DNA from 3 places in the Cedecea sp. genome. Region 2 is predicted to be linked to each of the others. Evidence: predicted binding sites of a transcription regulator. Region 2 holds the regulator's gene; each other region holds the start of a gene.
The links. Region 2 encodes Fur, which represses iron uptake genes when iron is present. Its sites were predicted from a motif close to ATAATAATGAGAACNACTATCAA; they were not measured.
Positions count from the first base shown of each region.

Region 1: a site for Fur is predicted at 3,515-3,537, ahead of VGM55_RS18600 (TonB-dependent siderophore receptor). Genes of this name have one in related genera too.
Region 3: a site for Fur is predicted at 4,722-4,744, ahead of VGM55_RS16795 (TonB-dependent siderophore receptor). Genes of this name have one in related genera too.

Region 1 covers NZ_DASYBS010000107.1:99,695-107,089, forward strand. Annotated here, with positions in the region: gene VGM55_RS18585 (hypothetical protein) at 1-154, opposite strand, end outside; gene VGM55_RS18590 (ABC transporter substrate-binding protein) at 823-1,932, opposite strand; gene tyrP (tyrosine transporter TyrP) at 2,179-3,390, shown strand; gene VGM55_RS18600 (TonB-dependent siderophore receptor) at 3,583-5,724, shown strand; gene VGM55_RS18605 (ABC transporter substrate-binding protein) at 5,726-6,823, shown strand; gene VGM55_RS18610 (ATP-binding protein) at 6,925-7,395, shown strand, end outside.
Region 2 covers NZ_DASYBS010000065.1:87,918-95,312, forward strand. Annotated here, with positions in the region: gene VGM55_RS11010 (EamA family transporter) at 1-369, shown strand, start outside; gene pgm (phosphoglucomutase (alpha-D-glucose-1,6-bisphosphate-dependent)) at 404-2,047, opposite strand; gene seqA (replication initiation negative regulator SeqA) at 2,075-2,623, opposite strand; gene ybfF (esterase) at 2,798-3,574, shown strand; gene ybfE (LexA regulated protein) at 3,707-3,985, shown strand; gene fldA (flavodoxin FldA) at 4,165-4,695, shown strand; gene fur (ferric iron uptake transcriptional regulator) at 4,975-5,421, shown strand; gene chiQ (ChiQ/YbfN family lipoprotein) at 5,521-5,847, opposite strand; gene chiP (chitoporin ChiP) at 5,894-7,300, opposite strand.
Region 3 covers NZ_DASYBS010000099.1:55,864-63,258, forward strand. Annotated here, with positions in the region: gene VGM55_RS16770 (FecCD family ABC transporter permease) at 1-141, shown strand, start outside; gene VGM55_RS16775 (ABC transporter ATP-binding protein) at 138-896, shown strand; gene VGM55_RS16780 (class I SAM-dependent methyltransferase) at 906-1,718, shown strand; gene modD (ModD protein) at 1,715-2,569, shown strand; partial or broken gene VGM55_RS16790 (TonB-dependent receptor plug domain-containing protein) at 2,593-4,559, shown strand; gene VGM55_RS16795 (TonB-dependent siderophore receptor) at 4,841-7,018, shown strand; gene VGM55_RS16800 (GlsB/YeaQ/YmgE family stress response membrane protein) at 7,078-7,329, opposite strand.

The DNA of each region.
Region 1 (7,395 bases), on a different contig from region 2:
CAGATAAGTGACTTGCCGGGATCCCCTTAGCTGCGTTTTCGCCTATTTCACATAGATCATCAAAGTTATTCATGACATTTTCCACCCTCGGATCATCAGTAACTACACCTGCTGCTGAAACTATTTCCATTTCTTTGCTGAATAACTCACGCATAATATTTCTCCTTTGTATAAAAATATCTACATGACAATATATGATCATTGATTGTTAATTAATTCAACTAATAAGGAAGCATGCTGATTTTAAAGATAATAAGTAAAATAAAATTTACTATCATGGATGATAACCAAAAAAACCGCTCATCCTTTTGGAATATATAGAAAAAGAAAGAAACAGCAATGCCCACTTCGAACATACGTATGAGCCTGTTTCCCAGCCTTATTTTGTATTCTATATTGTCAGTGGTAAAAAATATAACATAGTGAAGTCCATCCATTGGATGAAAAAGCCTCAAAAAGTCCATGATATAACTGTTCCCCTAATGTATCCAGAGACATCTCATAACTATTCACTTGGATATTAATTCATTCATTAATTGTATGAATATTGATAAATTCATAATCATTTGGAACGTTAATAATATAATTTGACAAATTATATGAAAGCCAATGAAGATATTTAAAATTAATATCAAAGTACAGCGTGATTTGTCAATAATAAAGTTTAAGCAATAGAATTATTTTTCCTGAATATTAATTTGGAAAATGAATCCATGGATAACCATAGGGCAGATTAATCTAACAAGTAAAAATCCAGCGCTGATTTATCAGAACTGGATTTTGTTACGCTATTAAATTATACGAGAATATAAAGATAAAAGCTTACTGCTTTTTAAACGAATAACTCAGCAGAATAGAATCGTCCGGTATCTGGGTAAAGCGAGTAATGATCTGGTGGTAATCGGCCGTTGGGTCGAGATCCTGCAGCTTTTGCGGATAGAGGTCTTTAGCCAGAATTTCCATGCCGATAATGTTATACGGGTGGTTATAGAAGTGGTGATACACCCCGTAAACCTTGCCCTCTTTCACCGGCTCAATGCTTTGGAACGTTGGGCGGGTCATCAGCTTATCGAAGGTTGCGGTAACGTCCTGCGGCGTACCGCCATAGCCAAACGGCAGAACGCTCGGGTTTGGCCGTTTAGAGCCAGACATGATATAGACGTCCGGTTTCATGGCGATAATCTGCTCCATTGGCACAAAGCCCGCGCTGCCGGGCAGTAGCGTGGAACCGATGTTCTTACCGCCAACGGCTTCGACCAGCGCACCCCATCCGTTATGGCCGTGGGTGAAGCAGCAGTTCTCTGTATTACCGGCAATAGGTTCGATAAACACATTCGGCTTGTTTTTAACCCCGGCAGCCACCTGTTGGATGTGGGCCATATGCTGCTGGTAGTAGTCGGTGTACTCTTTCGCGCGTTTTTCCTGGTTCAGCACGGTGCCGAGTAGCGTGACGCTGCGGGCGGTATTTTCAACCGGGTGCAGTTCGTAATCCACGAACACCACCGGAATATTCAGTTTTTTCAGCGATTTGATTACCCCGGTCTGCTCCAGCGCCGGTTTGGCTCGTAGTTGGGCGATCATGATATCCGGCTGCTGAGCCAGTACGCTCTCCAGGTTTACTTCCCCTTGATCGCTAAAGCCCATATCGATAATTTTGGTCGCTTCTGGCCACTTACGTTTCAGCACGTCCCAGGTTTGGGTATCCTGCTTTTTCGGCAGGTTATTCCACGCGACAACGCGCCTGAACGGATCTTCGCGGTCCAGCAGCGCCAGTGAAAGGATGTCGCGCCCGTCCTGCAAAATGACATGCTGCGGCTCTTTTTCGATAGTGATGCGCTGGTTGTCCATATCGGTAACCGTGATGGGATACGTTGTTGCCCCGCAGCCAGCCGAAGCGAGCAGTAACCCTGTCATAACAAAACTTGCTTTCATTTATTTATGCTCTCCATGAGAAAGAGATTAGTTATTATTAATATTTATATTCATAAAGCCTGAGATTCCCATGACCTGGCAAGTATTGAATGGTTTAATTTTATTACGTGACAACGTCACGAACGGTGAATCTAAATCGTAAACATAATGATACACACCGCGTAACCCTCATTTGACGCACCTGAGGTTTTCCCTTACCCTGCGCGGCATAATTGCATACAGCTCTTCGTAAATTCAGAGGGAAGCGTGAAGAACAGGACTCTTGGCAGTGTTTTCATCGTGGCGGGAACCACAATTGGCGCAGGAATGCTGGCAATGCCGTTGGCGTCGGCGGGGGTAGGGTTTGGCGTCACGCTGCTGATGCTCGTCGGTCTTTGGGGGTTGATGTGTTACACCGCGCTGCTGCTGGTAGAAGTCTATCAGCACGTCTCGGCGGATACCGGCCTTGGCACCCTCGCCCGGCGCTATCTCGGTCGCCCTGGACAGTGGTTAACCGGTTTTAGCATGCTGTTCCTGATGTATGCCCTCACGGCGGCCTACATCAGCGGCGCGGGTGAACTCCTGGCCGCAAGCCTTAGCCAGTGGTTTTCTGTCAACGTCCCGGCTACCTCCGGCGTGCTTTTGTTTACCGTAGTGGCGGGCGGGATCGTCTGTGTGGGCACCCATATGGTGGACATGTTTAACCGCGTCCTGTTTAGCGCCAAAATTATCCTGTTGGTCGTGATGCTGGCGCTAATGATGCCGCACATCCATCATACCAACCTGCTGACGCTACCGGTTGAAAAGGGGCTGGCGCTTTCCGCTATCCCGGTGATCTTCACTTCTTTTGGTTTCCACGGTAGCGTACCGAGCATTGTCAGCTATATGAACGGCAATATTCGCAAACTGCGCTGGGTGTTTATCGTAGGGAGCGCTATTCCGCTGGTGGCCTATATCTTCTGGCAGCTCGCCACCCTCGGCGCGATTGACTCCGCTACCTTTACCGGGCTGATGGCCGAACACTCGGGACTTAACGGATTCCTGCAGGTTGTTCGTCAGGTTGTGGCCACCCCGCACGTGGAGCTGGCGGTGCATCTGTTTGCAGATTTCGCGCTAGCCACGTCGTTCCTTGGTGTTTCCCTGGGGCTGTTCGACTACCTGGGTGACCTCTTTGCCCGCAACCGCAAGGCTTCTGGCCGCCTGCAAACCGGGCTGATGACCTTCCTGCCGCCACTGGTCTTTGCGCTGTTTTACCCGCAGGGCTTTGTGATGGCGCTGGGCTATGCGGGTGTTGCGCTGGCGGTGCTTGCCCTGCTGGTGCCTTCCATGCTGGTGTGGCAGAGCCGTAAGCAGCACGTCGATGCAGCCTGGCGAGTTGCGGGCGGCAAACCCCTGCTCGCGCTGGTCTTCGCCTGCGGTATCGCGGTTATCGTGATTCAGGGCCTGATTACCGTCGGCCTGCTGCCGGAAGTCGGATAACCCCCTTCGCATTCACGCGGGACGCTCGTCCCGCGATCCTCTCTTTTTTCTGCATATCCCCCGCTAAATCATCAGGATTTTGGATAAAAAACCAGTAATTATGTAAGCAGAGTTAATATTGTAAATGCTAATTATTGTCATTATCATCTCAATTCCCATTATAAAATCGTTTCAGTAAAGATAATAAACACCATGACTCGCATTCCATTGGGTTCTACTTTCGTTCGCCAGGCACTTATTAATTCAAAATTACTCATCATTTCAACCTTCATTATCGGCGCACCGACTTTTGCGGCCGATAAGCCTAAAGAAGACACCTTGACGGTCGTTGCCAACGCCAACCCGGACGGCTCACTGACCAGCTATACCCAGGATGACGCCACCATCGCCTCGCGCAGTAAAACGCCGCGCAGCGAAATCCCCCAGTCCGTTAGCGTGGTGACGCCTCAGGTCATTGACGATTACGCGGTTACCTCGGTTAATGACGCGATGAAGTTCGTCAGCGGCGTCACGCAGAGCAATACCCTGGGCGGTATCGAGGACGGTTTTGTAAAACGCGGATTTGGCTCCAACAGCGACGGCTCAATATTTATTGACGGAGTGCGCAGCAACCAGGGCCTGGCAATGGACTCCAGCATCGATCATGTTGAGGTGCTGAAAGGCTCAGCCTCCCTGCTTTACGGCATCCTGAACCCCGGCGGCGTGATTAACCTCGTCAGCAAAAAACCACAGTACACCTGGAACACCCACGTCAGCGGCACCAGCAGCAGCCACGGCGGCGGCTCCGGCATGGTCGACGTGACCGGCCCGCTCGGCAACGGTTTCGCCTTCCGCCTGGTGGCTGAACGCCAGCACGAAGACTACTGGCGCAACTTCGGCACCGATGAGCACACGTTGATAGCCCCCTCCCTGAGCTGGTACGGCGATAAAGCCTCTTTCAACATCAGCTACGTGGAATATAAGTTCGACATTCCTTACGACCGTGGCACGGCGTTTATCAACGGCCAGCCGCTGAACATCCCTTACAATCGCCGCATCGACGATTACGCCAACCACGCCTGGGGCAAGAACAAACGCCTGACGACCCACTATTCGTACAAGCTGGATGACACCTGGGAAACCAACCTGAGCTATGCCTGGATGCAGCGCCGCTACGACAGCAACGAAGTTCGCGCGACGGCGGTCGATCCTAACAGCGGTATTGTCTCCCGCCGCGCGGATGCAAACCGTGGCTTTAACCATCAAACCGATTACGCTTCATGGGATATTAGCGGGAGCCCGGAACTGCTGGGCATGACGCATGACATCACCCTGGGCGCGGACTACGAGCAAAACGAAACCTATAAGAAGAATTCGTACCGTGGCAAGGTGTCGAAAACCTTCAATATGAATAACCCGGTGTACGGCGAAGCGCCGATTACCAACAGCAGTACTTACAGCGATTCCAACAGCAACCTGCGCACCAACCTCTACAGCCGCTCTTTGTTTGCGAAAGACAGCATTCACCTGACTGACCAATGGATAGCCGTGCTGGGCGGTCGCCTTCAGCGTTACACCCAAACCTCCAGCTCGGGCTGGATCAAACCGAAGACCACGCTTGAAGACCGGGGCAATGCTTTTCTGCCGCAGATGGGCCTGGTGTACAAAATCGTTCCGGACGTTTCACTGTACGGCAGCTACAGCAAATCCTTTACGCCCTCGACACAAACCGACGATAACGGCAACGTCGCCTCCACCGAAAAAGGCACCACCTGGGAAGTGGGCGCAAAATGGCAGATGTCACCACGCCTTACCAGCAGCCTGGCGCTCTACCGCATTGATGAAAAAGACATGTCGGTGTTTATCAATGGCGTTACGCGCAACATCCCGAAAGCGCGCTCTACCGGCGCGGAACTAGATCTCAACGGCGAAATTGCCGAGGACTGGTACCTGACGGCAAACTACAGCTACGACAAAACCGAGATCGTTGAAGACGATATTAACCCGGTGAACGTCGGCAACCGTCTGGTGAACGCCCCAACGACCATGGGCGGCCTCTACCTCAGCCATACCCTGCGTTTCTCCTGGTTGCCGGGTGAATTACGTCTGGGCGGCGGCGGGCGCTATGTCGGCAGCCGTGCGGGCGACCCGGAAAACAGCTTCACCATGCCGGCTTACACCGTGGCGGACGCGTTTGTGGCCTGGGACAGCAAGCTGGTCGGCAAAAATACCGAGCTGAAGCTGAACGTCAAAAACCTGTTTGACCGCGAGTACTACGAGTCCAGCGCCGGTAACCTGCGCGTTATTGAAGGCGAACCCCGCACCGTTTATCTCTCCGCCAGCGTGGATTTCTGAGATGAAAAAGTCGCTGTTACTTGCGGCTCTGCTGGCGCTCAGCGCCAGCAGTCAGGCCAAAACGATTACCGATATCCTGCAGCGTAAGGTTGAAGTCCCGGATAACCCACAGCGCCTGGTGGTCGGCGAAAGTCGGATGATCTATACCCTCGCACTTGTGGAGGACGGTAACCCGGCGAAGCGCGTTGTGGGCTGGCCTGCGGATTTGCAGCGTCTGGATCCGCAGACCTGGAACCGTTACACGGCGGCCTTCCCGGAGATCGGAAACATTCCGGTTATCGGCAACAACAACTTCTCGCAGATAAGCGTCGAGAAAGTTATCGCCCTGCACCCGGATCTGGTGATTCTGCCGATCTACGCCAAAAAAGAGAGCAACCATGAGAGCTTTCTTGCCCAACTGACGCAGGCGCATATCCCGGTGATCTACGTCGATTTTCGCGTCGATCAGCTGAATAACACCGTCCCGAGCCTGCGTATTCTTGGGGAGGCGCTAAACGACCAGCCGAAAACGGAGAAATTTATCGCCTTCTACCGTCAGCATATGGAGAAGATTTCCAAACGCTTAGCAGAGGCAAAACCCGTTAAGCCGACGGTCATGCTACAACTGCATTTAGGCGATAAAAGCGACTGCTGTACCACCGTCGGGCGCGGCAACCTGGCGGATCTACTGGCCTTTGCGGGCGGCGACAATATCGCCGTCAGCCGCTTCCCCGGCGTTTATGGCAAGATTTCCCCGGAGGCGCTGCTGACGGTGAACCCGGATATTTACATTGCGACCGGCAGCGCCGGGCCGGATCAAAAAGGCAGGCTGCAGTTAGGGTCCGAGGTGACGGCGACTCAGGCACGGCAAAGTTTTACCGAGGTGCTTAGCCAGCAGAAAGTGATTTCGAATCTGAACGCTATTCAGAACGGAAAAGCCTGGGCGGTATGGCATAACTTCTACCTCTCGCCGTGGCACCTGCTGGACGTTGAGTTCTTTGCCAAAACTTTCCACCCTCAGCTGTTTGCGGATATGGATCCGCAGCAAACGCTGGATGAAATAAATCAGCATTTCATGGCCGTGAAGGAAACGGGCACCTACTGGACGAAGCTGAAGTAACACTCTGGCGGGTCTTCGCCTGACCCGCCATTTTTACCAGTTGTATCTTTCGCTCCGCAGGTAGAGATTAGTGCAGACATAACCCTTACCCTGAGGCAGAGATGTCAACTTCTCCCCATAGACCCACGCTTCACCTCTTATGCGGCAAAATCGCCGCCGGTAAATCCACGCTAAGCGCAAAGCTTATGGCAACGCCCAATACTATTTTGGTCAGTGAAGACCGCTGGCTTGCCGCGCTTTATGGCGAGCAGATGCAGAGCGTGGCGGACTACGTGGCGTGCTCCGGCAAGCTGAAAAACGCGCTGACGCCGCATCTCGTTTCCCTGTTGAGGAGCGGGCTGTCGGTGGTGCTCGATTTCCCAGCCAACACGCTGGCAAACCGGCAGTGGATGAAAACGCTGATTGACCAGGCTGGGGTAGATAACCGCCTGCACTATCTGGACGTGCCTGATGACGTTTGTCGGGAGAGATTGCGCGCCCGCAACAGCAGCGGAACTCACGATTTTGCCGCTACGGACGCGCAGTTTGATTTGATTACCCGCTACTTCGTTGCGCCGGATGAAAGCGAAGGT
Region 2 (7,395 bases):
TTTGGCAAGGTTGGTTTGCAGCATCTGGATGCCAATACCGCCACGGCCGTTCGTGCCGTGGTCATGGCGTTATTTTTAGTTGGGGTGGTTGTGGTTCAGGGAAAACTGAACCTCATCAGCACCGTGTTTGCCGATAAAAAAGCGCTGCTGTTTATTCTGCTGAGCGGCGTGGCCGGTGCCCTTTCGTGGCTGTTCTACTTTATGGCGATAAAAAGCGGTGAAGTCTCGAAGGTCGCACCTATCGATAAGTTGAGTGTGGTGTTCGCCGTGATTCTGGCGGTCATTCTATTTGGCGAGAAGGTGTCGCTGATTGCCGGGATAGGCGTGGCGCTTATCACCTGCGGCGCGCTGATGGTGGCTTTAGGCTAAAAGAGAAAGGCTCCCGAGGGAGCCTTCTTTTGTTTTACTTCGCGTTCTTCAGCACTTCGCTGACAATCTCTACCGCTTCTTTCTCAATCTGCTCGCGGTGCTCTGCGCCCAGGAAGCTTTCGCAGTAAATTTTGTAGGCGTCTTCGGTGCCGGACGGACGAGCGGCAAACCAGCCGTTCTCGGTCATCACCTTCAGGCCACCGATTGAAGCGCCGTTGCCCGGTGCTGTCGTCAGGCGGGCGGTGATCGGGTCACCTGCCAGCGTGTCTGCACTGACCATTTCTGGCGACAGCTTAGACAGCGCGGCTTTCTGTGCGGAGGTGGCCGGAGCCTGAATACGGTTGTAGCTTGGTGCGCCAAAGCGTGCCGCCAGCTCGTCGTAATGCTGCTGCGGGTTTTTGCCCGTTACGGCGGTGATTTCTGCCGCCAGCAGGCACATGATGATGCCGTCTTTATCGGTCGACCACGGTGTGCCGTTGAAGCGCAGGAACGATGCCCCGGCGCTCTCTTCGCCGCCGAAGCCGAAGCTGCCGTCGAACAGGCCGTCAACAAACCACTTAAAGCCAACCGGGACTTCCACCAGCTTGCGGCCCAGGTCTTCTACCACCCGGTCAATCATCGCGGAGGAGACCAGGGTTTTACCGACGGCCACATCTTTGCCCCACTGTGGACGGTGCTGGAACAGATAGTTAATGGCAACGGCCAGATAATGGTTCGGGTTCATCAGGCCGGCAGGCGTAACGATGCCGTGGCGGTCGTAATCCGGATCGTTTGCAAACGCCAGATCGAATTTGTCGCGCAGCGCCAGCAGGCCAGCCATTGCACATTCGGAGGAGCAGTCCATACGGATTGCGCCGTCTTTATCGAGGTGCATAAAGCGGAAAGTCTGATCGACCTGATCGTTAACGATGGTCAAGTCCAGGTTGTAGTGCTTCGCGATACGGTGCCAGTATTCGATACCGGAGCCGCCGAGTGGGTCAACGCCCAGCTTCAGGCCTGCCTTTTGAATCGCGGCCATATCGACGATATCCACCAGCCCTTCGATGAAAGGCTGCACCAGATCCTGCTCCTGAACGTGGCCGCTTTCCCAGGCTTTATCCAGCGAGATACGCTTAACGCCTTTCAGACCATCGGCCAGCAGCGCGTTAGCGCGATCTTCGACCACTTTGGTGACGTTGGTATCCGCCGGGCCACCGTTTGGCGGGTTGTACTTAATACCCCCGTCGTCCGGCGGGTTATGGGATGGCGTGATAACAATCCCGTCCGCCTGAGCGCCGCCCTTTTGGTTGTGCACCAGAATGGCGTTAGAAACCGCCGGCGTTGGGGTGTAGCCGTTATCCTGCTGCACAATGACGTCCACGCCGTTGGCAGCCAGCACTTCCAGCACGGAGATAAACGCAGGTTCGGACAGCGCGTGGGTATCTTTGCCCACATAGCACGGACCGGTGATCCCATTCTTCGCACGCTCTTCAGCAATAGCTTGCGCAATCGCCAGAATATGAGGTTCGTTAAAGCTATGACGCGCCGCACTGCCGCGGTGGCCGGAAGTCCCGAATTTCACCGCGTGTTCACTATTACCCACCACAGGCTTAAGCACGTAATACTGCGCCGTAAGCTGGGCTACGTTAATCAAATCGCTCTGTTGTGCAGGCTGGCCCGCACGATCGTGGTTAGCCATTGGCTCTTCCTTACTGACGCCAGGTTTTTAAATAGTGCCGCAAACCTTTTCAATCAGCTCCGCAGGGAACTGCATTGACTGCATGATGTGTTCAACCATGCTGCATTTACGACCAGTATTCGTATTGGTGATCACCCAGTATGGGGTGCCCGGAACATGTTTAGGCTTGGTTTGATTGCCGTTTGCCAGCAGCGTTTGCTCATCACCGGCAAAATAGACGCGAGTGCGGCCATGCAGGGATTCAGTCGCTTCGCCGAAGGTTTTCGCGTCCAGCTGATACAGCGTGGACAGCACCATCATAAAGCGGTTTACGGCTTTATTCTGAGCAGCATATTCATCCGAAAGCAGCAGTTCACGAACGGCGCGCACGCGATTACGAGCGGTGTTCGCAGGCTTCTCTTCAACAACGGGAGCCGCAGAGCGCTCAGGCGCAGCGGGTGCAGGAGTGGCTGCTGGTGTTTGCCCGGCGGTAAATTTAAGCATACGCCGTAAAATGTCTGACGCGCTCTCGCCAATGTGCTTAGTCTGACTGGCAATGTAGCGGTAAAGCTCGTCATCAACTTCGATTGTTTTCATCTTAATCCAGTACGATATCTTTTCTGAATACAAGTCGTTGGGAGTATAGGGTCAAATCCCAACAGCGAACAGGAGGGGCGACTCAAAGTCAGAGTAAACTGAATATTTGCCGCACGCCCGCAGGAATGCCAACATGATACCCTAACCAAACGAACCAAAATAAAGAACTTTGCCATGAAATTAAATGCTCGCCTGCAAACTGCGCAACAATCGAATAGCAATTCCCCTATCGTACTGATCCATGGCCTGTTTGGCAGCCTGGATAATCTCGGCGTGCTGGCGCGGGATCTGGGTAAAGATCATACTTTGCTGCAAATAGATCTGCGTAACCACGGGCTGTCTCCGCGCAGCGACGATATGAGCTATGCCGCAATGGCCGGCGACGTTCTGGACACGCTTGATGATTATGGTATCGAGAAAGCCACGTTTATCGGTCACTCTATGGGCGGCAAAGTGGTGATGGCGCTGACGGCTCTTGCCCCCCAGCGCATCGATAAACTGGTGATGATTGATATCGCGCCGGTTAACTATCAGGTTCGCCGTCACGACGAGATTTTTGCGGCGATTCGTGCGGTCACTGAAGCAGGCGTTGAGACTCGCCAGCAGGCGGCGCAGATCATGCGCGAACACGTAGAAGAAGAAGGCGTCATTCAGTTTCTGCTGAAGTCTTTTGCCGACGGCGAGTGGAAGTTCAACGTGCCGGTGCTTTGGCAGCAATACGAAAGTATCGTTGGCTGGCAACCCGTTCCCGCCTGGCAGCATCCCGCCTTATTCATCCGCGGCGGGAACTCGCCGTATGTTGATGAAAGCCACCGCGAGGCGCTTTTAAGTCAGTTCCCGCAGGCTCGTGCGCACGTCATCGCTGGCGCGGGCCACTGGGTTCACGCTGAAAAACCGGAGGCAGTTTTACGCGCAATTCACCGATTTATCGACGCGGAACCGAAAAACTGATTAAAAACAGAACGACCGGCCAGCAGAAGTCGCTAACGCGTTGGCGGGAATGGCGCGCTGATGTATGATGGCGCGCTTAATTGCACCGGCACCCTGCCCCTGCAGCCAGAATTTCCTGTCAGTATCCTAATCATGGCAAAAGAACAAACGGACCGTACTACATTAGATCTGTTCGCGGACGAGCGTCGCCCCGGGCGGCCTAAAACCAATCCGCTCTCGCGCGATGAGCAGCTGCGTATTAATAAACGCAATCAGCTTAAGCGCGACAAAGTGCGTGGTTTGAAGCGAGTTGAGCTAAAACTGAACAATGATGCGGTCGACGCCCTCAACCAGCTTGCCGACGCCCGCAGCATCAGTCGTAGCGAACTGATCGAAGAGATGTTGCTCGAGCAGCTTAAAAAGCTGGGATAGCTCTTTCTGCTGCCCTGCCCGTCATCTGAAATCTCAAAAGGGTGAGCAAAACCATGTTGCAGACTGTGCACCCCGGCGTGATAGCTGTTTCCGCTGGTGGAGCTGTTCTGCTATGATTGCCCTATACGTGGGCATTGAACGGCCAGCATACTATTAAGTTTCAAGAGGTTATTTTACTCATGGCAATCGTAGGCATTTTTTTCGGCAGCGACACCGGTAACACCGAAAATATCGCAAAAATGATTCAAAAACAGCTCGGTAAAGACGTTGCTGAGGTGCATGACATTGCTAAAAGCAGCAAAGAAGATCTCGAAGGTTTCGACATTCTGTTGCTCGGCATCCCAACCTGGTACTACGGCGAAGCGCAGTGCGACTGGGACGATTTCTTCCCGACTCTCGAAGAAGTCGATTTCAACGGTAAGCTGGTTGCGCTGTTCGGCTGTGGTGACCAGGAAGACTACGCGGAATACTTCTGTGATGCGCTGGGTACCATTCGCGATATCATCGAACCGCGCGGCGCCGCTATCGTAGGCCACTGGCCGACCGCGGGCTACCACTTTGAAGCGTCAAAAGGCCTGGCAGACGACGACAACTTTGTCGGTCTGGCCATCGACGAAGACCGCCAGCCGGAACTGACCGCCGAGCGCGTTGAGAAGTGGGTCAAACAGATTTCTGAAGAACTGAATCTGGCCGATATTATTAACGCCTGATTTGCCTGGCGCAAATGCAGCGTTTGCGCCATCTTGATAGCTTGTAGCAATGAAAATAATTGCTACAAGTTTGTAACTTTCTTGTACATCCCTGTACAATGTCTTCCTGACAGCTTGGCTGATAATTACTGTAAATGGCGACGCCGCCACGATTTTTCAGCCTCATTTTGCACCATACTTGCGGTTCCCATTTAGAAGCAGCAGTTCTATAATGAGACGCATTACTCTTTACGCTCACTGCAGTTTGAGCGAATCGTTAAGCAACAGGACACTTTCCGCATGACTGACAACAATACCGCATTAAAGAAGGCCGGCTTGAAAGTCACGCTTCCGCGATTGAAAATCCTCGAAGTGCTGCAAGAGCCGGTAAATCATCACGTCAGCGCGGAAGACTTATATAAACGTCTGATCGACATGGGCGAAGAAATAGGCCTGGCGACGGTCTACCGCGTGCTGAACCAATTTGACGATGCCGGGATCGTGACCCGCCATAATTTTGAAGGCGGCAAGTCCGTTTTCGAGCTGACCCAGCAGCATCACCACGATCACCTTATCTGCCTCGATTGCGGCAAAGTAATCGAGTTCAGCGATGATTCTATTGAATCGCGCCAGCGTGAAATTGCCACACGCCACGGTATCCGCCTGACTAACCACAGTCTCTATCTGTACGGACACTGTGCCGAAGGCGACTGCCGCGAAGACGACACCGCGCACGATCCTAAATAAGTAATCCGCATTAACGAACGCTGCCGAACAGGTGGCGTTTAAAAGCAAAAAACCGGCAGGTTTCCCTTGCCGGTTTTTTTATTGACTGAAAAAACGTAATCAGCTGTTATTCGCGCGAATTTCTTGCCAGATTTTATCGCAGCGAACCTTCGCGGCTTCATCATTCCCGCTCTTTCTTGCCTGAATGCATTTCTGATAATCCAGCACGCTCACGGTCTCTTTTTCAACAAACGCTTTGTGCTGTTTTTCCTGGCGCAGTACGTTCAGCACGCTCTGGCAGGCTTCGATTTTATCCGGGTTGCCTTCTGCGGTATTGATACAAGCGCTGTAAGCCTGCTTCAGATGTGAATCTTCCGGCGGAGCCGGGGGCTGAACGCAGGCGGAGAGCGTGAAAGCCACGGCGGTAACCAGCAGGATTTTTTTCATGTTCAGTTCCTTATAAAAAACGGGCGCTTGCGCGCCCGATTTAGCATTAGAAGATGGTGAACGGAGCAATAACGATAAATTTCACGTCACGCTCGTCCTGGAACATGTTGCCGTAACCACCGCCCCAGCTTGGGATATCGGAGTGGTTGTCGTACTGAGTGAAGTGCAGTTTGAACAGCGTACCTTTCGCACGGCCTTCCTGCACGGTGTACATTGCGTCGAGGCTGTATGAAGACTCTTTGATCTTGTTGGATGCGATATCCTGACGGTTACCGGAAGCATCAAGCGCCCATGTGGCTGGTTTTGCATCCCATGCATAAACATAGGAGCCCCCAACAGCCCAACCCGGCAGATTCCAGTTGCTCAGGTCATACATCGCACCGAAGAACACGGCTTTTTCGCCGTTGGCGTTGAAGTCAGAGCGGTTATCCCACCATACATCGAGACGGCCGTTTGAAGAGGCATAGGTTGGCGTCATACGCTGCAGGAAGTAACCCTGCTGGCCTTCTGCCTTCACCATGGTCCCTTCCAGACGCAGGTCAACCTGGCCAATTTTGTAGCCTAAGGTCAGCGCCTGCAGCCACGCGGTACCGTCATAAATATCGTTGATGGTGTTGTTAGAGGCTTTATCACGGGTGCCGTAGAACTGGTAGCTGGTGCTCAGCGGGCTGCCTGCAACGTCAAATTTGTAGCTCGCTTTCGCGAAGTACTGGTCAACAAAACCTTCAGCCTGACCAAATGCCCCTTCCAGAATCAGGTCATTTTTGAAGTCATATTTCGCGCCGATGGAGTGCAGATAATCAACTTTGGTCTTTTTGTCGTTCTGGTAGAACTTGTCCGTTTCCAGATGCCATGGAGCCTTGTACTCGTTGGTCCACATGTAGGAGAAGCTCAGCGCACCTGCATCGCCATAGTCGAATGCCGCCCCAGCTTCAGCCCCCTGATAGGTACCAGGCATGAAGCTCCAGTGCGGCGCTAACAGCGTTTGGCCGGTTGGCTGGATATAACCCGCACGAGCCCAGACCGGGCCGTACTTAAATTTAGCGGCCGCTTTATAAAGGCTGATGCCGCCTTTATCGCCGGAGTAGTCTTCGCTGTAGCCTTTGTTTTTAGAGGAGAATGCGATTTCGTTTGGGTGGCCGCTGGCGCTGTCTTCGGCCATCTCAATGGCGGTGAAAGCGGCGATATCCAGGCCAAACATGTCGGCTGCGTAGCCGGACTGGAAGTCCAGGTTAGCGTTCCAGGTTGAGTGTGACAGGTTAGTTTTGTACTTACCGTCAGTCACGTCTTTACGGTCACGTTCGCGCTGCCAGTAATAGACGCCACCGGTCAGCGTTGAGTCATCAACAAAGCCCGCAGCGCTAACCTGCGGAGCAACAACAAAACCTGAAAGAGCGGTAACACTTGCAATAGCAAGAGCAAGCGCACTACGTTTGCCACTAAACGTACGCATAGTTAAATTCCTCTTTGACGTAAAAATCATCGTCTGACGTGAAAAGCGTCAATGACGAAAAAAGTAAAATTGCCTAACGGCTAAAAGCGGTTTTT
Region 3 (7,395 bases), on a different contig from region 2:
ATGTGCCTTGGGGCCACATTGCTGCTGACAACCGACACGCTCGCCCGAACGCTTGCCGGTACGGAAATTCCGTTAGGTATTCTCACCGCTTTTATCGGTGCCCCCTTCTTTTTGAGCTTGCTGCTAAGGCGGCATAAATGACGCTGCTTAACGTGAAGCAGGCGACGCTGGGCTATGCCGGCAGGCCTGTGCTGCGCCACCTCTCTTTTTCGCTCAATGCCGGTACATTTTGCTGCCTGCTGGGTAGCAACGGCTGTGGAAAAACCACCCTGCTGCGCAGCATTCTCGGCGTGCTTCCCCTTCAGTCCGGCGAGATAAGCATTAAGGGTGTCGCGCTCGCCGGCCTTTCAACCCGCGAAAAAGCGAGGCTCGTTGCCTGGGTGCCTCAGGCCCATGAAGGCGCATTTGCTTTCAGCGTCATTGAAATGGTGATGATGGGGCTGAATCCACAGATGAATACCTTCTCCACTCCCGGTGCAAACGAACACCAGTTGGCAATGAAGCAGCTAGAAACCATGGGCATTGCGCATCTCGCCCTACGCCACTGGACAGCGCTTAGCGGTGGAGAGCGTCAGCTGGTACTGATTGCCCGCGCCCTGGTACAGCAGCCTCGCCTGCTGCTTCTCGATGAACCGGCCTCCAGCCTCGACTTTGGCAATCAAATCAGGCTACTGGATACCCTGATACAGCTAAAAGAAGCAGGTACCACGCTGCTGATGGCGACCCATCACCCCCTTCACGCCAGGGCGATAGCCGATAGCGTGATACGTATCGAGCCGGATGGATGCCTTACCCATGGCTCGCCTGAAACTCAACTCGGCGCCGACAGTCTCGCAGATCTTTACGGCCTGACTACCGGGCAAATACGCAGCCACCTCGGACATGTTCTGCCATAAGGACGCATTATGCTTATCGACGAAATTGATTTCTCAGCACTCTATCAACAGCAGCTACGGCTCGCACATCGCTCGGAGAAAAAGCCCGAGCACTGGGATGCCAAAGCAGAAAAAATGGCGGCTAATTGCACTTCGCCCACCGACAGCTATCTTCAGCAACTGCTGCAAAAAATCGACCTGCGGGGCGCTGAAACGCTGTTCGATATGGGCTGCGGCCCGGGAACAGTGGCGCTGGCGCTCGCTAACCGCTTGAGCCACGTTTATGGCATAGACTATAGCCAGGGCATGCTTGACGTCTCCGCCCGCCGTGCGGATGAACTTGGCACCATAAATGCCACCTGGGTAAAGCGAGCCTGGGAGGATGCCTGGGACGATTTGCCACAATGTGATATCGCCGTAGCGTCCCGCTCAACGCTTGTCGCCGACATGCATCAGGCCATGAGCAAGCTAAACCGCCAGGCAAAGCGGCGCGTTTATACCACTCACCTGGTCAATCCAACCTTTATGTCCCCCGTTATTCAACGGGTAATGGGCCGGGAAGTGGTTGAACTTCCGACCTATATTTATGCGCTGAATGTACTTTACCAGCTGGGTATACGTGCACGTGTAGATTTTATTAACGGGCATAGCCAGCGCCACGATAACAGTACCTTCGCATTATTCCTCGATAACGTAATCTGGACTCACGGCGAACTCACGGAAGACGAACGTCTATGCCTTCGTGACTGGTACCAGCAGCAAGATCCGAGCGCCATTGCCTCACCGTCCCGCGACTGGGCGTTGCTCTACTGGGACACTGTGCCCCCAGGAGAGCGGGGATGATCTTTATCCCGCAGGCACAAACTGACGCCTGGCTGCTTGAGGATATCGCTCAGGGTGACCTGACTACCCGGGCGCTGGGTATTGGCTTACGTCCGGGAAGAATGACGTTTGTTCACCGGGACGGCGGCTGTGTAAGCGGGCTTGCGGCGGCCACCCAAATGCTCCATAGCCTGGGCCTTACCGTGTGTACTTCATTCCGCGACGGCGAACACGCTCAGCCCGATCGGCTCCTGCTCACGGCTAGCGGAAGCGCGGCTGCGCTCCATCAGGGCTGGAAGGCCGCGCAAAATATCATCGAGTGGAGCTGCGGCGTCTCAAATGAAATGGCCAGCATGCTGGCTATCCTGCACAAGCGCCACCCCAATGGGCACATCGCCTGTACGCGTAAAACAATCCCCGGCACGAAGCTTCTGGCAACCCAGGCCGTTCTGGCTGCCGGTGGCTTGATTCACCGGGCTGGCTGCGGCGAGACGATTCTTCTGTTCGCTAACCATCGCCGTTTTGTTCATGACGGTCATGACTGGTTCGGCCTGATAAGCAAGCTAAGGCAGGCGGCGCCGGAGAAAAAGATCGTTGTTGAGGCCGAAACGCCGGAAGAAGCCCTGTCGGCGCTGGCCGCTGAGCCGGATGTTTTACAGCTGGATAAATTTACCCCTGAGCAGGCCACCGATATCGCGGCCCGGGCTTCACGTCTTGCACCAAATTGCAAACTGGCGTTAACGGGCGGGATAACGCGTACCTCGCTTGAACGCTATCTTGACTGCGGCATCACGCTGTTTATCACCTCCTCCCCTTACTATGCGCCACCGGCCGATATTCAGGTCAGGCTAGGGCCGGATACCGCTGAATAACCCTCACACCATGGAAGACAAAAATGAAAACAGGAATGACACCCCTCTGCATTTCAATAGGCCTCGCGCTGGTACAGCCGGCGATCGCGGATCAGGAAGCCGACAGAATGACCGTCTGGTCAAGCCCGGCCTCTGCAACCACCACCATTCTCGGGCAGGAGATGATGGAAAAACTGGATAAACAGAACGTGGCCAGCGCCCTGGCAACCGTACCCGGCGTTACGCTACAAAAATCAGGGGGACGTAACGAACTGCAGGTCAAAGTGCGCGGTTTCGATAGCCGCCAGATACCCATCTTTCTCGACGGCGTGCCTATCTACGTTCCCTATGACGGAAACTTCGATTTAGGCCGTATCTTAACCTCTGATATCGCCTCTCTTGAGGTGTCGAAAGACTATTCATCCCTGCTGCAGGGACCCAACCAGATGGGCGGAGCCATCAATATTACCACTCAGAAACCGAGTAAACCGCTGGAAGGAGGGCTGGGCTACCGCCAGAGCTGGAGTCGTGGGAGCGATAACGCCAAAGATATGCATGCTTCTCTGGGTCTTAGCAACGATCGGGGGTTTATTCAGCTTAACGGCAGCAAGTTAAAGCAGGATTATCTCGGCCTGCCGCACGGCGTAAGCAGCGATACTGTCGGGACACATGGCAGGATGATCAACTCATCGGCAGAGGATACTAATGGCGTAATCAAAGTCGGCTTTACGCCACGGGTTAACGACGAATACACCTTTACTTATATTAATCAGAACGGAGAAAAGGACAGCCCACCTTATGCTGGAACCCTGCAAACGCCACGCTACTGGCAGTGGCCGCAGTATGACAAAGAGAGCTATTACTATCAGGGCACGACGCATTTAGGTGAACGCTTTACGCTGAAAAACCGTCTCTATCACGACAGTTTTAAAAATACGCTGCTGTTGAACAACACGCTGGAAGATTTACAGAATAAGCGTGGGGGCTACAGCCACTATGCGGACTTCAGTACCGGCGGCGGTCTGCAGCTCTCAGCGGATGTACGTGAAAGCGATCTCTTGTCTTTTGCCATTAACTGGAAAAACGATACCCACAGGGAGAAAGGCGCTCCGACAGCACCGTACGACCGCTATCGGGATCGAACCTGTGGTCCATTGCCAGCGAATATCAGTGGGCTGCTACCCAGAATCTGGACATCGTCAGCGGCATAAGTTACGACTGGCGTGACAGCGTTCAGGGTATGAAGCATGAAAAAAATGGCAGTCTGACCTTCTATGAAAACAACAGCAAGTCGGCATTTAACTGGGAAACATTGGCACGCTATCATCTTAACCATCAGGACTGGCTGTCACTCTCGCTATCAGATCGTACCCGCTTCCCGACGCTGAAAGAGCGCTACACCACCATGAAACCGGCGATGAACCAAATTGCGTTGGTCAACCCCCAGCTGAAGGCGGAGCGAGCACAAAACATAGCGCTGACCTGGAGCGGGCATATCAATGGAAGCTGGCGCTATGAAACCAGCATCTGGTACAACCGCGTCAGCGACGCTATTGTGTCAAAGTCCATCAGCGACAGGCTGACGCAGAACCAGAACAGCGGTCGCATTAATTATAGCGGCGTGGATATCGGCATCAACGGCAGTCCATTGGATATGCTCGACGTTGGCGCCAGCTACGGCCTTATTCACGCGGATATCAAATCCCGCGAAGCGGGTAAACCCACCGGCCAGCCAACCCAAACGCTAACTTCATGGCTAACGTTCAGACCGCTGGACTCCTTACGATTTACTCTCTCGGAAGAAGCTCGCTCATCCAGTTACAGCAACAGCAGCGGCACCCAAAAAGCCGCTGGCTTCGCCGTCACGCATCTGCGTGCCGACTACAACGTGGGCTATGGCATAAGCGTTAATGCATCAGTTAACAACCTGTTCGACAGTAAATATGCACTAAGCGAAGGGTTTATTGAGGAAGGCCGCAACGTTTGGGCCGGTATCGAATATAAATTTTGATCCTAAGTCAACCCCCCTGCGGATCTGCCGGGCCGTAGGGGTCAGTTACTGCGCATTTATTCCTGCCTGAATGGTTACATCCGGAACAATCAACAAACTAAATCACTCATTATTTCATGGACTTTCACGCATAAAAAAACATAACAACGCTTGTGTGATGTAATAATAACGATAATAATTCGCATTCGAAATCGCATGTAGATTCACTGCGCTTTCCCGTCGCCCAGTCCGACGGAGGAATTCCATCAGGATGATGACCTCAATACTTCCGGACCCCTAAAATGATAAAGGCTTTTACCGTAAAGCGTTCTGCTTTGTTCTGCGCGCTTGCTCTCATCGCACCTATTTCCGCATCGGCTGAAGAAACGCTGGTTGTCACCGCCAAACCGGCTGATACCGCAACATCCCCGACGATTGGTTACACTGCCACCACCACACGCGGCGCAACAAAGACTGACCAGCCGCTGATTACCACCGGACAAAGCATCTCCGTCGTTACCCGCCAGCAAATGGAAGACCAGGGCGCGCAGACCATTAACAGCGCGCTGAACTACACACCGGGCGTGTTTACAGGTTTTGCCGGCGGTGCAACCCGCTACGACACCGTTGCGCTGCGCGGTTTCCACGGTGGCGATGTGAATAACATCTTCCTTGATGGCCTTCGCCTGATGAGCGACGCGGGAAGCTTTAACGTCGTGCAGGTCGATCCGTGGTTCCTGGAGCGCCTTGATGTGATCAAAGGCCCCTCTTCCGCACTTTACGGCCAGACCGTACCGGGCGGCCTGGTGATGGAAACCTCGAAACGCCCGCAGTTTGTTGAAGAAGGCCACGTGCGGACGATGTACGGCAACCATAACACCAACGGCACGGCGTTTGATTACACCAATGCGATTAACGACCAGTGGGCCTTCCGCATCACCGGCCTGACCAAAAATAGCGATACGCAGTATGAAAACACGCGCGACGAGCGCTACGCCATTTCGCCTTCTCTGCTGTGGCAACCTGACGACGCTACGTCTCTGGTGCTGAGAGCTTACCTGGAAAAAGATCCCTCCGGCGGCTACCACGGTTCCGTTCCGGGCGACGGCAGTCTTTACAGCACCACGGGACGCAAGCTGGATACCGGGTTCTCTGACGTGCAACCGGGCGATGACGCCTTTAAGCGCCACCAGCAGATCTACAGCTACGAGTTTGCTCACGCCTTCGATGATGTCTGGTCGTTCCGCTCGAACGCCAGCTACACCCACTCTAACGTCGCGCTGCGCCAGGCCTATCAGATTGGCTGGGCGGACACCGCACACAACGAACTGTCACGCTATTACAGCAGCGAAAACTCCTCGCTGGATGCCTGGGCCATCGACAATCAGCTTGAAGCCGACTTCGCGACCGGCGAGCTGCAGCATAAAGTGGTGCTTGGCGGCGAATATCACCGGTTCACCAACGATCTGACGGACGGGACTGGCTATACCACCAACCTGAATCCGTGGACCGGCGTTTCTGGCGGCATTGGCGGCTACTATTACTTTGACCCGCGCGACGATAGCTACCAGACCATCAATCAGGGGCTGCTGGTTAAAGCTGGCCGCCGCCAGTATGAGCAAACCGGGGCGTACCTGCAGGACGAAATGAAGTGGGACCGCTGGCATATGACGCTGTCTGGCCGCTACGACCATTTGGTCACCAAAAGCCACCTGGTGGCGACGGCTATCGACAGCGACGTGACGGACAACCGCACAGATAACCACTTTAGCGGCCGCGCTTCCCTGCTGTACGCCTTTGATAACGGTATTTCTCCGTATGTGAGCTACAGCCAGGCCGTCACGCCGCAGGTGCTTTCCGATGCCGAAGGCAAGCTGCTGAAACCTACGACCGCTGAACAGTACGAAGCCGGGGTTAAATACCAGCCGGCCGGCACCAGCGATTTGTATAGTGCCGCCGTTTACGATCTGACCCAGAAAGATGTGGGCAACCGTAACGTTCAGGGCGGATATTTTGAACCCGCGGGCAAAGTGCATTCCCAGGGGCTTGAGCTGGAGGCGCGTACTCAGCTGACGCCACGCCTGTCGACCATCGCCAGCTATACCCTCAACCGTGTACGCTATAAAGACGCGATTGACGGTAACGACGGCAACACGCCATACGTCACGCCAAATCAATTGGCGAGCCTGTGGAGCACGTTCAAAGCCGATTACGGCATCAGCCTGGGCGCAGGGATTCGCTACATCGGCAAACAGTGGGCCGACAACGAAAATACCCTGCGGGTACCTTCCGCAACGCTGCTGGATGCCATGGTTCGGGCAGATCTGGGCGCATGGACACCGTCGATGAAAGGCGCATTTGTACAGCTTAATGCCACAAACCTGACCGGCCGTGATTATGTGGCGGGCTGCTATGGGACGGGCTATTGCTATTGGGGTGCGGAACGTTCGGTTATTGCCACCGTAGGCTATGACTTTTAATCGCAAAGCTTAAAACGTAAAAACGGCCCCGAAGGGCCGTTTTTTTAATCAATGACTTTCTACCGTCGTACCATCCTGAAAATAGCCAGCACAATAATGGCGCCAATCACCGCCACAAAGAAACTTGGCCAGTTAAAGCCGGTTACCGGCCCGCCAAGGTGCAATGCCGTTGCCACCCAGCCGCCTACCACCGCGCCCACGATCCCCAGAATACAAGTGAGGATAATGCCGCCGCCGTCTTTGCCAGGCATAATTAACTTAGCAACCACACCCGCGATGAGACCAAAAATAATCCAGGCCAGGATACCCATTTTAGAACGTCCTCTTCTACATTGTGAGCTTTAGCAGGCTCGCCGGGCGCCTTCTGCACCCAAGTC